3 regions of the Rhodococcus ruber genome follow, and region 1 is predicted to be linked to each of the others. Evidence: riboswitches for the same ligand, from Rfam matches in the RefSeq annotation. Region 1 holds a riboswitch; each other region holds the start of a gene.

Region 1 (4,095 bases):
GGGACGTCCCTATGCGAGCTATCCGGAACTGTTCGCCCGCGCCGACGCCGCCCTGTTCTCCGCGAGCGACGCGGAGATCGCGGCGGCCCTCGACTGTCACCCGGTGGTGGGCCGTCGGCGCGGCAGCACCGCCTCGCGGCTCGAACAGTGCTCGCTGTGGGACGAGGACGAGGCCTTGACGACCGCGATCACCGCTGCCGCCGCCGCGTACGAGGAGCGCTTCGGCTACCGCTACCTGTGGTGCCCGCAGGGCCGCGGACTGCGGGATCTGCTGACCGACCTCCGCCACCGGCTCGCACACGACCCCGAGGCGGAACGCAAGGTGTGCACGGAGGAACTCGCCAAGATCACCCGCACCCGGCTCGAGCGCATGCTCGGACCCGAGGACGGCTTTCCGCTGTACTGACCCCGGCCGCGGCCGGACCTGCCGATCGGAGCCACGGACGGCGGCAGCCTCCTAGGCTGGAACCATGTCCGGGACACTGCATCCGAATGCCGCTCGAGTGGCCGACACGCTCATCGCGCGCGGGCACCACGGGTTGATCACGACCCAACCGGAGTCGGTGCACACCGCCGAGCAGGCGGCGGCCGCGCTCGGGGTCGACGTGGGCGCGATCGTCAAGTCGCTGGTGTTCCTGCTCGACGACGAACCGGTACTGCTGCTGGTCTCGGGTGCCCATCGGGTGAATCCGGAACGAACCGGCAAGCGTCTCGGCGGTGTGCTCGTCGCGGCGCCCCCGGACGTCGTCACCGAGGTCACGGGTCAGCCCGTCGGCGGGGTGGCGCCGCTCGGGCATCCGACGAACCTGACCACGTACGTCGACACCGCCCTGGCCGCCTTCCCCCAGCTCTGGGCCTCCGGCGGGCATCCACGCACGCTGTTCCGCACGACGTTCCGCGAACTGATGCGCATCACGGCAGCCGTCGACGTCGAGGTCGACTAGCCCTGCCGGCCCGGACGACGGGCCCGGCCGGTGCGACGGCCCGCCGGGGAACCGGTCAGCTGCACTGCGCCGCGCCGGCGGTGGACTCCGCCAGGCCCGGACGGGTCTCGGGCGACGGCCCCCACAGTCCGTCGGTCTTCGCGTAGGTCCAGCCGGGACCGGCATCGACGAGCGTGCGCAGCGCGTCGAGCAGACGATCCACGTCGGCGGAGGAACTGCCGAGACCGAGAGAGGCACGAACCGCGCCGCCGGGCAGCCCGACCCGGGCGAGCAGCGGGTGCGCGCAGAACCGGCCGTCGCGCACCCCGATTCCGTGCTCGGCGGACAGATACGACGCCACCTCGCCGGGCTCGAAGCCGGCGACCGTGAAGGTGACGATGCCCACGGAGTCCGGGGAGTCGCTCCACAGCCGCAGGATCTCGACACCGTCGACACCGCGCAACCCGTCGAGCAGGCGCCGGCACAACGCCTCCTCGTGCGCGGTGACGGCATCGGCGTCGAAACCGGCGAGCGCGTCGCACGCCGCGGCGAGGGCCGCGACGCCGAGCACGTTGGGCGTGCCCGCCTCGTGTCGCGCCGGGGCGCAAGCCCATTCGGTGTGGCCGAGACTCACGTCGCGGACCGCACCACCCCCTGCGAGGTGCGGTTCCGCGACGTCGAGCCAGTCCCGGCGCCCCACCAGAGCACCGGCACCGAACGGAGCGTAGAGCTTGTGCCCCGAGAACGCGAGGTAGTCGACGCCGAGCGCGGCGAGGTCGATCCGCCGGTGCGGAACCAATTGTGCTCCGTCGACGAGGATCCGGGCACCGCAGGCATGCGCGACGTCGGCGAGTTCGGCGATCGGGAGGACCTCGCCGGTGACGTTGGAGGCGCCGGTGACGGCGAGCAGCGCGGCGGGCCGGCTGCACAGTTCCGCGACGAGCCGGCGGACCGTCTCGGCGACGGTGTCCGCAGCCTCGACAACGCGAGCGTTCTTCCAGGGCAACAGGTTTGCGTGGTGCTCGACGTCGAGCACCACCACGTCGCCGGGCACGGCTCCGGCCAGGAGATTGAGCGAGTCGGTGGTGTTGCGGGTGAACACGACCACCTGATCGTCTGCGGCACAGACGAATCGAGCCACCGACTCCCGGGCCTGCTCGTAGCTGGTGGTGGAGATCCTCGAGGCGTAACCGGCACCGCGATGCACGCTGGCGTAGTACGGCAGGAGTTCGGCGATCCGCTCGGTCACCGCTTCGAGGGCCGGCGCGCTCGCCGCGTAGTCGAAGTTGGCGTAGGTGCAGGTACCGCCCTGCACTAGGGGCACCTGGAGATCACATCCGGTGACCCGGGCGAACGGGGCGATACAGGTGTCGGCGGTCAGTACAGCGGCAGTCATGACGTTCCCTCGTCGTTCAGGGATTCGCCGGTGGTCGCCTCGTCGCCCGAGTACGATCACGGTCCGAATCCGCGCTTGCCGTGTCCGGTGTGGAAACACGGCCAGGTCGTCACCCGGAGCACCCCACCGCGGAGGAGGGTTGCCGACCAGCTAGCCGGGGCTTGTCGCTGGTTCTCGTGACCTGCGGAAGAGGATGGCAAAAGCGCGCGCGGATGTCAAACCGGGACCGCACCGTCGGTCGTCCGGAACGCGAATCCCCAGGGAGAGGCGGTTTCTCACGCCGAGCCGGACATCGGGCCGGGATTCCGGCGTTGCGGGACGCGGAAGAATCCACCGCGCGAGTGGGCACCGACACACCCGATGTTCACCCTCCGTCCACCTGACCGTGAGATAACCGGACGAACGCACCACCAGGCCGAGAGAAGGACATGCGATTGCCTGCCCAGCCCACGACGGATTCGGATCGGTCGTATCGCATCCCCGAGGAGTTCCTCCGCTCCTCCCATGCCCCGGCCCCGCGCACTCTCGTCGACATCCTGCGTGCCACCGCCGACACCCACCCTGACGCTCCGGCCGTCGACGACGGATCCGTCACCCTCAGCTACGCCGAACTCGTCGAGGAGGTCGTCGCCTGCTCCTACCGGCTCGCCGACGCGGGAGTCGGTGGCGGGGACCGCGTCGGCGTGCGCATGCCGTCCGGCTCCGCGGACCTGTACGTGACGATCCTGGGCATTCTCGCGGCCGGCGCGGCCTACGTGCCGGTGGACGCGGACGACCCCGACGAACGCGCCGAGCTCGTGTTCGGGGAAGCGCAGGTCACCGCCGTCGTCACCGCCGACGGCATCGGTCCGGGCACCGCGCCGCCGTCGCCGAAGCCGCAGCTGCGCGGTCCGCGCCTCGACGACGCCGCCTGGATCATCTTCACCTCCGGCTCCACCGGCACCCCCAAGGGTGTCGCCGTCAGCCATCTCAGCGCCGCCGCCTTCGTCGACGCCGAGGCCCGGCTGTTCCTGCGCGAGAACCCGATCGGCCCCGGCGACCGCGTGCTGGCCGGTCTGTCGGTCGCATTCGACGCGTCCTGCGAGGAGATGTGGCTCGCCTGGCGGCACGGCGCGTGCCTCGTCCCCGCGCCCCGCTCCCTCGTGCGGTCCGGGATGGACCTCGGACCGTGGCTGGTCTCCCGCGACATCAGCGTCGTCTCCACCGTTCCGACCCTCGCGGCGATGTGGCCGGCCGAGGCGCTCGAAGCGGTGCGGCTGTTGATCTTCGGCGGGGAGGCCTGCCCACCGGATCTCGCCGAGCGGCTGGCTGTGCCCGGACGCGAGGTGTGGAACACGTACGGACCCACCGAGGCCACCGTGGTCGCGTGTGCGGCGACGATGGACGGCACCGGCCCGGTCCGCATCGGCCTGCCGCTCGACGGCTGGGATCTCGCCGTGGTGGACGGCGAGGGCCGCCCCGTCCCGGAGGGCGGCACCGGCGAACTCGTCATCGGCGGTGTCGGCCTGGCCCGCTATCTGGACCCGGCCAAGGACGCCGAGAAGTACGCCCCCATGCCCACCCTCGGCTGGGACCGCGCCTACCGCAGCGGCGACCTGGTCACCCTCGACCGCGCGGGGCTGCTGTTCCAGGGACGCGCCGACGATCAGGTCAAGATCGGCGGCCGCCGCATCGAACTCGGCGAAGTCGACAACGCTCTGCAGAACCTGCCCGGCGTCGCCGGCGGCGCGGCCGCCGTGCGCAAGACGGCGGCCGGGCACTCGATCCTCGTCGGCT
Region 2 (4,095 bases), 2.5 Mb from region 1:
GATGTGTTCGATGCCGACGGCGAGGCGGACCTGGCCGGGGGTGACGCCGGCGGCGAGTTGTTCGGCGGCGGTGAGCTGGGAGTGGGTGGTCGAGGCGGGGTGGATGACCAGCGAGCGCACGTCGCCGATGTTGGCGACGTGGCTGTGCAGGGTCAGCGCGTTCACGAACTTCTTGCCGGCGTCGACGCCGCCGGCGAGTTCGAAGGTGACGATCGCGCCGGTCCCGCGCGGGGCCAGGGCCCGGCCGCGCTGGTGCCAGGGGGAGGAGTCGAGGCCGGCGTAGGCGACGGCGGTGACCTCGGGGCGGCGGGCGAGGAAGTCGGCGACCCTGCCGGCGTTGGCGACGTGGCGTTCCATGCGCAGGCTCAGGGTCTCGAGGCCCTGGGCGATGAGGAAGGCGTTGAACGGGGAGACCGCGGCGCCGAGGTCGCGCAGCAGTTGCACGCGGGCCTTGAGGGCGTAGGCGGGGGCGCCGAGGTCGGCGTAGACCACGCCGTGGTAGCTGGGGTCGGGGGTGGTGAACTGGGGGTGGCGGGCGGTGCCGTCGGGTCCGGGGGCGGTCCAGTCGAAGGTGCCGCCGTCGACGATGACCCCGGCGATGGCGGTGCCGTGGCCGCCGAGGTATTTGGTGGCCGAGTGCACGACGATGTCGGCGCCGTGCTCGAGGGGGCGGATCAGGTAGGGGGTGGCGACGGTGTTGTCGACGATCAGCGGCAGGGCGTGCTCGTGGGCGACGGCGGCGACGCCGGGGATGTCGAGGAGGTGGTTTTTGGGGTTGGCGATGGTTTCGCCGTAGAAGGCGCGGGTGGTGGGGCGGACGGCGGCGCGCCACTGGTCGAGGTCGTCGGGGTCGTCGACGAAGGTGACCTCGATGCCGAGGCGGGGCAGGGTGTAGTGCAGCAGGTTGTAGGTGCCGCCGTAGAGGTAGGGGCTGGCGACGAGGTGGTCGCCGGCGGCGGCGAGGTTGAGGAGGGCGTAGGTCTCGGCGGCCTGGCCGGAGGCGAGGAGCAGGGCGGCGACGCCGCCCTCGAGGGCGGCGATGCGTTGTTCGACCGCGTCCTGGGTGGGGTTCATGATGCGGGTGTAGATGTTGCCGGGTTCGGTGAGGCCGAACAGGGCGGCGGCGTGGTCGGTGTTGTCGAAGGTGTAGCTGGTGGTCTGGTAGATCGGCAGGGCGCGGGCGCGGGTGTCGCCGCCGGCGGGCTGTCCTGCGTGGATCTGCTTGGTCTCGAAGCTCCAGCCGTCTTCGCGCCGGGTGTTCTCGCTGTCGGTCATGATGTCCTTACTGGCCGTGGTCGGGAGGTCGGGGCGGCTAGTGACGACAGCTCATGATCACAACCCTCATGACGAATACCTCCATCGGACCGGCTTGTCGTGCGGCGTGTCGCCGGACGACCGGGTCATCACCCGGAGCACCCCACCCTGGCCGGAGGGTTGCCGACCAGCAAGCCGGGGCTTCACGCTGGTACTCATGACCTGGCGCGAGTCTAGCGGCTCGGACGGACGCTTCGGTAGGCGACCCGTGCCTGCCGGGAGAGGGCGCCTGAGCAGGTGAAAGTTACCCGCGGGTAGCCGGGGGTGCGCTTGGCGGACCGGGGCGATAGCAGTACGCTCGTCTTGTTTGGACCGTGTTCCGCACGTGTGAGCACGCCATAAATGGTTCATTGAGCCGACCACGATCGCACCCACAAAGTGGGATCGACTTGGGACCAGGGACACTTCCTAGGAGGACGCGAAGCGCACATGTCCAAGATCAAGGTTGAAGGAACGGTCGTCGAACTCGACGGCGACGAGATGACCCGCATCATCTGGCAGTTCATCAAAGACAAGCTGATCCATCCCTACCTGGATGTGAATCTCGAGTACTACGACCTCGGCATCGAGCACCGCGATGCGACCGACGACCAGGTCACCGTCGATGCGGCCAACGCCATCAAGAAGCACGGCGTCGGCGTCAAGTGCGCGACCATCACTCCCGACGAGGCCCGGGTCGAGGAGTTCGGCCTGAAGAAGATGTGGCGCTCGCCCAACGGCACGATCCGTAACATCCTGGGCGGCACCATCTTCCGTGCCCCGATCATCATCTCGAACGTGCCGCGCCTGGTGCCGGGCTGGACCAAGCCGGTCATCGTCGGCCGTCACGCCTTCGGCGACCAGTACCGCGCCACCGACTTCAAGGTCGACCGCCCGGGCACCGTCACCATCACCTTCACGCCGGAGGACGGCTCCGAGCCGATCCAGCACGAGGTGTGCCGGATTCCCGAGGACGGCGGCGTCGTCATGGGGATGTACAACTACAAGAAGTCCATCCAGGACTTTGCGCGGGCCTCGCTGTCCTACGGCCTGCAGCAGAACTACCCGGTCTACCTCTCGACCAAGAACACGATCCTCAAGGCCTACGACGGCATGTTCAAGGACGAGTTCCAGCGGATCTACGAGGAGGAGTTCAAGGCGGAGTTCGACGCCGCCGGACTCACCTACGAGCACCGTCTCATCGACGACATGGTCGCTTCCTCGCTCAAGTGGGAGGGCGGCTACGTCTGGGCCTGCAAGAACTACGACGGCGACGTCCAGTCGGACACCGTCGCGCAGGGCTACGGTTCGCTGGGCCTGATGACCTCCGTGCTCATGACCCCGGACGGCAGGACCGTCGAGGCCGAGGCCGCGCACGGAACCGTCACCCGGCACTTCCGGCAGCACCAGGCCGGCAAGCCGACGTCGACGAACCCGATCGCGTCGATCTTCGCCTGGACCCGTGGTCTCGAGCACCGCGGCAAGCTCGACAACACCCCCGAGGTGATCGAGTTCGCCCAGCAGCTCGAGGACGTCGTCATCAAGACCGTCGAGGCCGGCCAGATGACCAAGGACCTCGCCCTGCTCATCGGGCCCGAGCAGGCTTGGCTGACCACCGAGGAGTTCCTCGCCGCGCTCGACGAGAACCTCCAGAAGGCCCGCGCCTGACGCACGGACCGCACACGACGGGACGCCCCTGCCGGGGGCGTCCCGTCGTCGTTCCGGGTCGGGACCGTCCGCTACGGTGACCGGCGTGCCTCATGTCGTCTCCACCGTCAACGTCAACGGTGTCCGTGCCGCCGCCGGCAAGGGCCTGCTCGCCTGGCTGGCCACCGAGCCCGCCGACATCGTGTGCCTGCAGGAGGTGCGCGCCACCGAGCAGCAGTTCCACGCGGCGATCGCGCCGGCCCTCGATGCCGGGTGGTACGTCGTGTCGGCCGAATCGGAGGCCAAGGGCCGTGCCGGGGTGGCGATCCTGTCCCGGCGCCCCGCCGACTCCTCGCGCGTCGGGTTCGACGAGGACGAGTTCGCCGCCTCCGGACGGTACGTCGAGGCGGACTTCGGCGATCTGACCGTCGGCAGTCTGTACCTGCCCACCGGGGAGGCCGGCACCCCGAAGCAGGAGGAGAAGGAGCGGTTCATGGCGTCGTTCGCGGCGCACCTGAACCACCGCGCCGCCGAGGTCGAGGCCGCGGCCCGGCACATGGTGGTGTGCGGGGACTGGAACATCGCCCACACCGAGCGTGACATCAAGAACTGGAAGGGCAACGTGAAGAAGTCCGGGTTCCTGCCCGGCGAGCGCGCCTGGCTCGATGCCCTCCTCGCCGACGGCCGCTGGGTCGACGTGGTGCGCGCCCTGCACCCGGACGTCGACGGCCCGTATTCGTGGTGGTCCTACCGCGGCAAGGCGTTCGACACCGACGCCGGCTGGCGGATCGACTACCACCTCGCAACGGCCGGGCTGGCCGCCCGGGCGAAGGAGGCCCGCGTCGAGCGGGCCGCCACCTATGCCGAGCGCTGGTCGGACCACGCCCCGGTCACCGTGCAGTTCCGCTGACCCGGGCGGACCCCGCGATCGGAGCCGACCTCCCGGGAGCGGCTCTCCACGCACGTGAAAGTATCGACAACCATGGCGAGCACTGCAGAACAGAACACCACCACGCCGACCGCCCGGCCGCGGGTGCTGTCGGGTATCCAGCCGACCTCCGATTCGTTCCATCTCGGGAACTTCCTCGGCGCGCTGCAGCAGTGGGTTCCGTTGCAGGACGAATTCGACGCCTACTACTTCATCCCCGATCTGCA
Region 3 (4,095 bases), 770 kb from region 1:
GGCCGGCGGCCGGTTCCTGCGTCGACCCGACGCCGGCGCCTTCGAACACCACGGCAACCACTTCGACGTGCACGGCAGGTTCACGGTTCCGCGCAGCCTCCAGGGACGCCCGGTGATCCTCCAGGCCGGGGTGTCCCCGCAGGGCCGGGACTTCGCTGCCGCGAACGCCGACGCCATCTTCTCCCCGTACGGGAAGCTGCCCGAGGCCACGGAGTTCTACCGAGATGTCAAGGCCCGGGCGATCGCTGCCGGCCGCTCCGCCGACGACATCAAGATCCTGCCGTCGGCGAGCTTCGTGATCGGTGACACCGAGGCCGAGGCCGTCGAGAAGTACCACGAGATCCGTAACCAGCAGGTCACCGGGCAGACCGCCCTGATCCTGCTCGAGCAGATCTGGAATCGGGATCTGTCCGAATACGATCCGGAGGGCCCGCTGCCGGACATCGATCCCGACCCCGACGCCGAGCCGATCATCCAGGGACGGGCGTTCGTCCACCAGGACCGGTTCGAGACCGTCGCACGGCTCCGCGCGATCGCGGAGGAGAAGAAGCTGACGCTGCGAGAGGTCGTGATCGACCAGTTCGAGCGCGGACCCCTCGTCGGTACCGCGGCACGGATCGCCGAGCAGATCGACGCCTTCGTGCAGAACGACGGCTCGGACGGGTTCATCCTCGGTTCGCACCTCGTGCCTTGGGGGCTCGACGATTTCGTCGACGAGGTGGTGCCCCTGCTGCAGGACCGTGGTGTCCTCCGCGTCGAGTACACCGGAACCACGCTGCGGCACAACCTCGGGCTGCGGGTGCCGGCCGATCCGGTGGCGGTCGGCGGTTAACCCACCTCCCGCGTGACACTCACCGATCGGGCGCAGACGCCCCGGCAGACGACGTCAGTGGTGCCGGTCTGTGCGGCCGCCGGCTTCACCACCCTGCTCGATTCGTCGGTGCTGAACATCGGCCTTCCCGCCTTGCGGACCGGTCTCGACGCGGGCGTTTCGCAGGTGCAGTGGATCCTGGCCGCATACTCGCTGAGCTTCGGTCTTGCGCTGGTCCCGGCAGGCCGGCTCGGCGATGTGGCCGGCCGGCGGCGGCTGTTCCTCGCGGGCATGACCCTCTTCGCGGTCATGGGGGTGTGCGGAGCTGTCGCGTCCGACCCCTGGACGGTCGTCGCCGCACGGGCCGGTCAGGGGGTCGGGGCGGGCCTGATCAGCGCGCAGGTGCTCGGGATCCTGGCCGAGAACTACACCGGCCCGGCGCGCGCCCGGGCCCTGGCCGCCTACAGCACGGCCGGAGGCCTCGCCGGGCTGTGCGGTCCACTCGTCGGTGGGCTGGTGCTCGGCGCTGCACCCGGGGACTACGGGTGGCGTGTTCTGCTGATTCTCAACGTGCCGTGCGCACTCGTCACACTCGTGCTCGCGGCCCGCCGCCTGCCCCCGGATCGGGGACGACCGTCGGCCCGCAGCGGGGTCGATGCCGGGGGCCTCGCGCTGCTCGCGGCGGCCACGACGCTGGTGATGGTGCCCGTGGTCTCCGAACCGGGTCCGGTGGGTGCGGTGTTCGCCGTCGGGGGAGCGGCGGTCTCACTCGCCACCTTCCTATGGTGGGAACGCCGTGTCGCCGTGCGCGGCGGCAAGCCCGTGCTGCTTCCCGAACTGACCGGATCCGGCGGATACATCCTCGGCACCTTGGTCGCACTGTTCTGGTTCGGTGCGGTGCTGTCCCTGAACACCGTCGTGAGCCTGTACCTCATCGAGGGGCGCGGCTATGCCGCGGTCCAGGCCGCCGCCGTGCTGTCCGCCGCCGCCGCGGCGATGGCCGTCGCCTCGGCCGTGGGGTGGCGGGTCGTCGCGCGATACGGCCGGGTGACGGTCGTCGTGGCGGTGGCGGCCGAGATCGCCGTCGTCGGTGGCTACGCCGCCGCTGTGCGGCACGACGCCACGATGCCGGTGTTCGTGGCGCTGGCCGCTCTGTCGGGCCTCTCGGGTGGATTCGTGGATGCACCCAACCGGGCGCTGACGCTCGAGTCGTCCCCGGCGGGCGGTCACGGTGTCGCGGCCGGGTTCCTGCAACTGTCACAGCGGTTGTCCGCGACGGTCGCCCTCGCCGCGGTGTCCGGCCTGTATCTGTCGGCGCTGGCGACGGACGGGGACGACTTCGCCGGTGCCGCGTCGGCCGGCCTCGCGGTGTGCGCCGCCATGCTCGCGGTGTCGCTGCTCTGTGCGCTCGCCGACCGGCGCCGTCGTGCCGACGCCGGGTTTCGATCACGGTGAGCGAAAGGGTTCTCCGAACTCGTTCGCAACGCGTACGGTCACCGGGAACCATCCAGAGCGACCGAGAGACCCGGCTCGACGACGTCGCAGCAACCCCCTGCCGCAGGTGAGGGTGCTACCGCCGGGAACGATGGAGGAGAAGGCATGGCAGGCGAGGGGTTCGTGGGCGCGTGGGCGCGCCTGCACGTCGACCTGTGCCGTCAGTGCTCGGGCCTCTGTCGCCCCCGATCCTGTCGCGCCTGAGCGGCGCAACCCAGTCGAAGAACTACGACCGTCTGCCCGGCCGGTGGCATCGCGAAGCGCGGTGCCATCGGCGCCTCACGAGATCATGGAGTTCCCCGGTGCCTGTTCCGTTCACCTCTGCCGCCCGACGTCGCGCCGTCGCGGGCGCCACCGCCGCAATCCTCACCGGTGGGCTCGCCGCGTGCGGCGCCGACACGGCGGGCACCTCCTCCGGTGGCGGCACCCCGCAGCCCGGCGGCACCCTGCGCTACGGCCTGTCCCAGGCCCCCACGTGTGCCGATCCCGCGCAGGCCGGCAGCAACCAGACCATCTACGTCGCCCGTCAGATCGTCGACTCGCTCACCGATCAGGACCCCGGGACCGGTGAACTGAAGCCGTGGCTCGCCGAAAGCTGGGAGGTGAACGGGGACGCCTCGGCGTTCACGTTCCGGCTGAAGGACGGCGTGACATTCAGTGACGGCACCCCGTTCACCGCGGAGTCGGTGAAGAAGAACTTCGACGCGATCGTCCAGACCCTCACCGGCGCCAAGGCAGCGCTGGCGGCGAGCTACCTGTCGGGGTACACCGGCACCACGGTGCTCGATCCGCTCACCGCCCAGGTGTCCTTCGCCGGACCGAACGCGCAGTTCCTGCAGGCGTCGTCGACGCTGCAACTCGGCTTCCTGTCCGACAGGGACGTCGCGAAGTCCGCGGAGGAACGCTGCGCCGGCGACCTGTCCGGCACCGGTCCCTTCGTCTACGAGGACTACCAGCAGGACAAGTCCGCCACGCTGGTCAAGCGCACTGGATACTCGTGGGGATCCGACGTTTTCGCGCACGACGGCGAGGCCTACCTCGATCGCATCGAGTTCACGATCGTCCCGGAGTCCGGTGTACGCACCGGCAGCCTCGCATCCGGCCAGCTCGACGCGATCAGCGATGCGCTGCCGCAGGACGCTTCCCAGATCGAAGGCAGCGGCGGACGGATCCTCACCACGCCGAACCCGGGTGTCCCGTTCGGTTTCCAGCCGAACGTCACCCGTGGCGTCCTGACCGATCCGGCGGTGCGCGCTGCGATCGTGCCGGCCCTCGACCGCCAGGAACTCGTCGACACCGTCCTCGGCCCCGATTTCCGGCCCGCGACCAGTACCCTCGCCTCCCGCACCCCCGGCTACGCCGCACTCGACGACGTCACCTACGACCCGGCGAAGTCGAAGTCGATCCTCGACGCCGCCGGCTGGGTTCCCGGCCCGGACGGCATCCGCGTCAAGGACGGCAACCGCCTGTCCTTCTCGGTGCTGTTCAGTTCGGTGTTCGCCGGCAACCAGGCGATCCTCGAGCTCGTGCAGCAGCAGCTGCGCGAGGTCGGTATCGACCTGCAGCTCGACCTGGTCTCCACCCCGGAAGCCACTGCCCGGCAGGGCACGAAGGACTTCGACGCCACCTACTACAACAGCACGCGCGCCGACGGCGACATCCTGCGCACCACGTTCGGACTCGACGGGCGCAACCTCAACAACCGCGGCCCGATCCCGGCGCTGGACGAGGTCCTGTCCGCGCAGCTGCGCACCACCGACCCGGCCGAACGCGGCGAGCTGATCGAGCAG

Evidence for each region. Region 1 has a riboswitch for S-adenosylmethionine ahead of F1734_RS04610 (aminotransferase class V-fold PLP-dependent enzyme). Riboswitches for the same ligand answer to the same signal wherever they lie in the genome.
Region 2: it holds a riboswitch for S-adenosylmethionine, as region 1 does, so the genes downstream of both, F1734_RS18580 (bifunctional o-acetylhomoserine/o-acetylserine sulfhydrylase) here and F1734_RS04610 (aminotransferase class V-fold PLP-dependent enzyme) in region 1, are expected to answer to the same signal.
Region 3: it holds a riboswitch for S-adenosylmethionine, as region 1 does, so the genes downstream of both, F1734_RS01060 (ABC transporter substrate-binding protein) here and F1734_RS04610 (aminotransferase class V-fold PLP-dependent enzyme) in region 1, are expected to answer to the same signal.

Annotation. Positions count from the first base shown of each region.
Region 1 is NZ_CP044211.1:982,833-986,927, reverse strand. Features, by position in the region: gene F1734_RS04620 (2-oxo-4-hydroxy-4-carboxy-5-ureidoimidazoline decarboxylase) at 1-406, shown strand, start outside; gene F1734_RS04615 (YbaK/EbsC family protein) at 471-944, shown strand; gene F1734_RS04610 (aminotransferase class V-fold PLP-dependent enzyme) at 1,000-2,319, opposite strand; SAM riboswitch class IV at 2,386-2,501, opposite strand; gene F1734_RS04605 (Pls/PosA family non-ribosomal peptide synthetase) at 2,748-4,095, shown strand, end outside.
Region 2 is NZ_CP044211.1:4,007,406-4,011,500, reverse strand. Features, by position in the region: gene F1734_RS18580 (bifunctional o-acetylhomoserine/o-acetylserine sulfhydrylase) at 1-1,275, opposite strand, end outside; SAM riboswitch class IV at 1,362-1,477, opposite strand; gene F1734_RS18575 (NADP-dependent isocitrate dehydrogenase) at 1,744-2,961, shown strand; gene F1734_RS18570 (exodeoxyribonuclease III) at 3,047-3,850, shown strand; gene trpS (tryptophan--tRNA ligase) at 3,923-4,095, shown strand, end outside.
Region 3 is NZ_CP044211.1:215,339-219,433, forward strand. Features, by position in the region: gene F1734_RS01050 (NtaA/DmoA family FMN-dependent monooxygenase) at 1-832, shown strand, start outside; gene F1734_RS01055 (MFS transporter) at 845-2,266, shown strand; SAM riboswitch class I at 2,312-2,403, shown strand; gene F1734_RS01060 (ABC transporter substrate-binding protein) at 2,608-4,095, shown strand, end outside.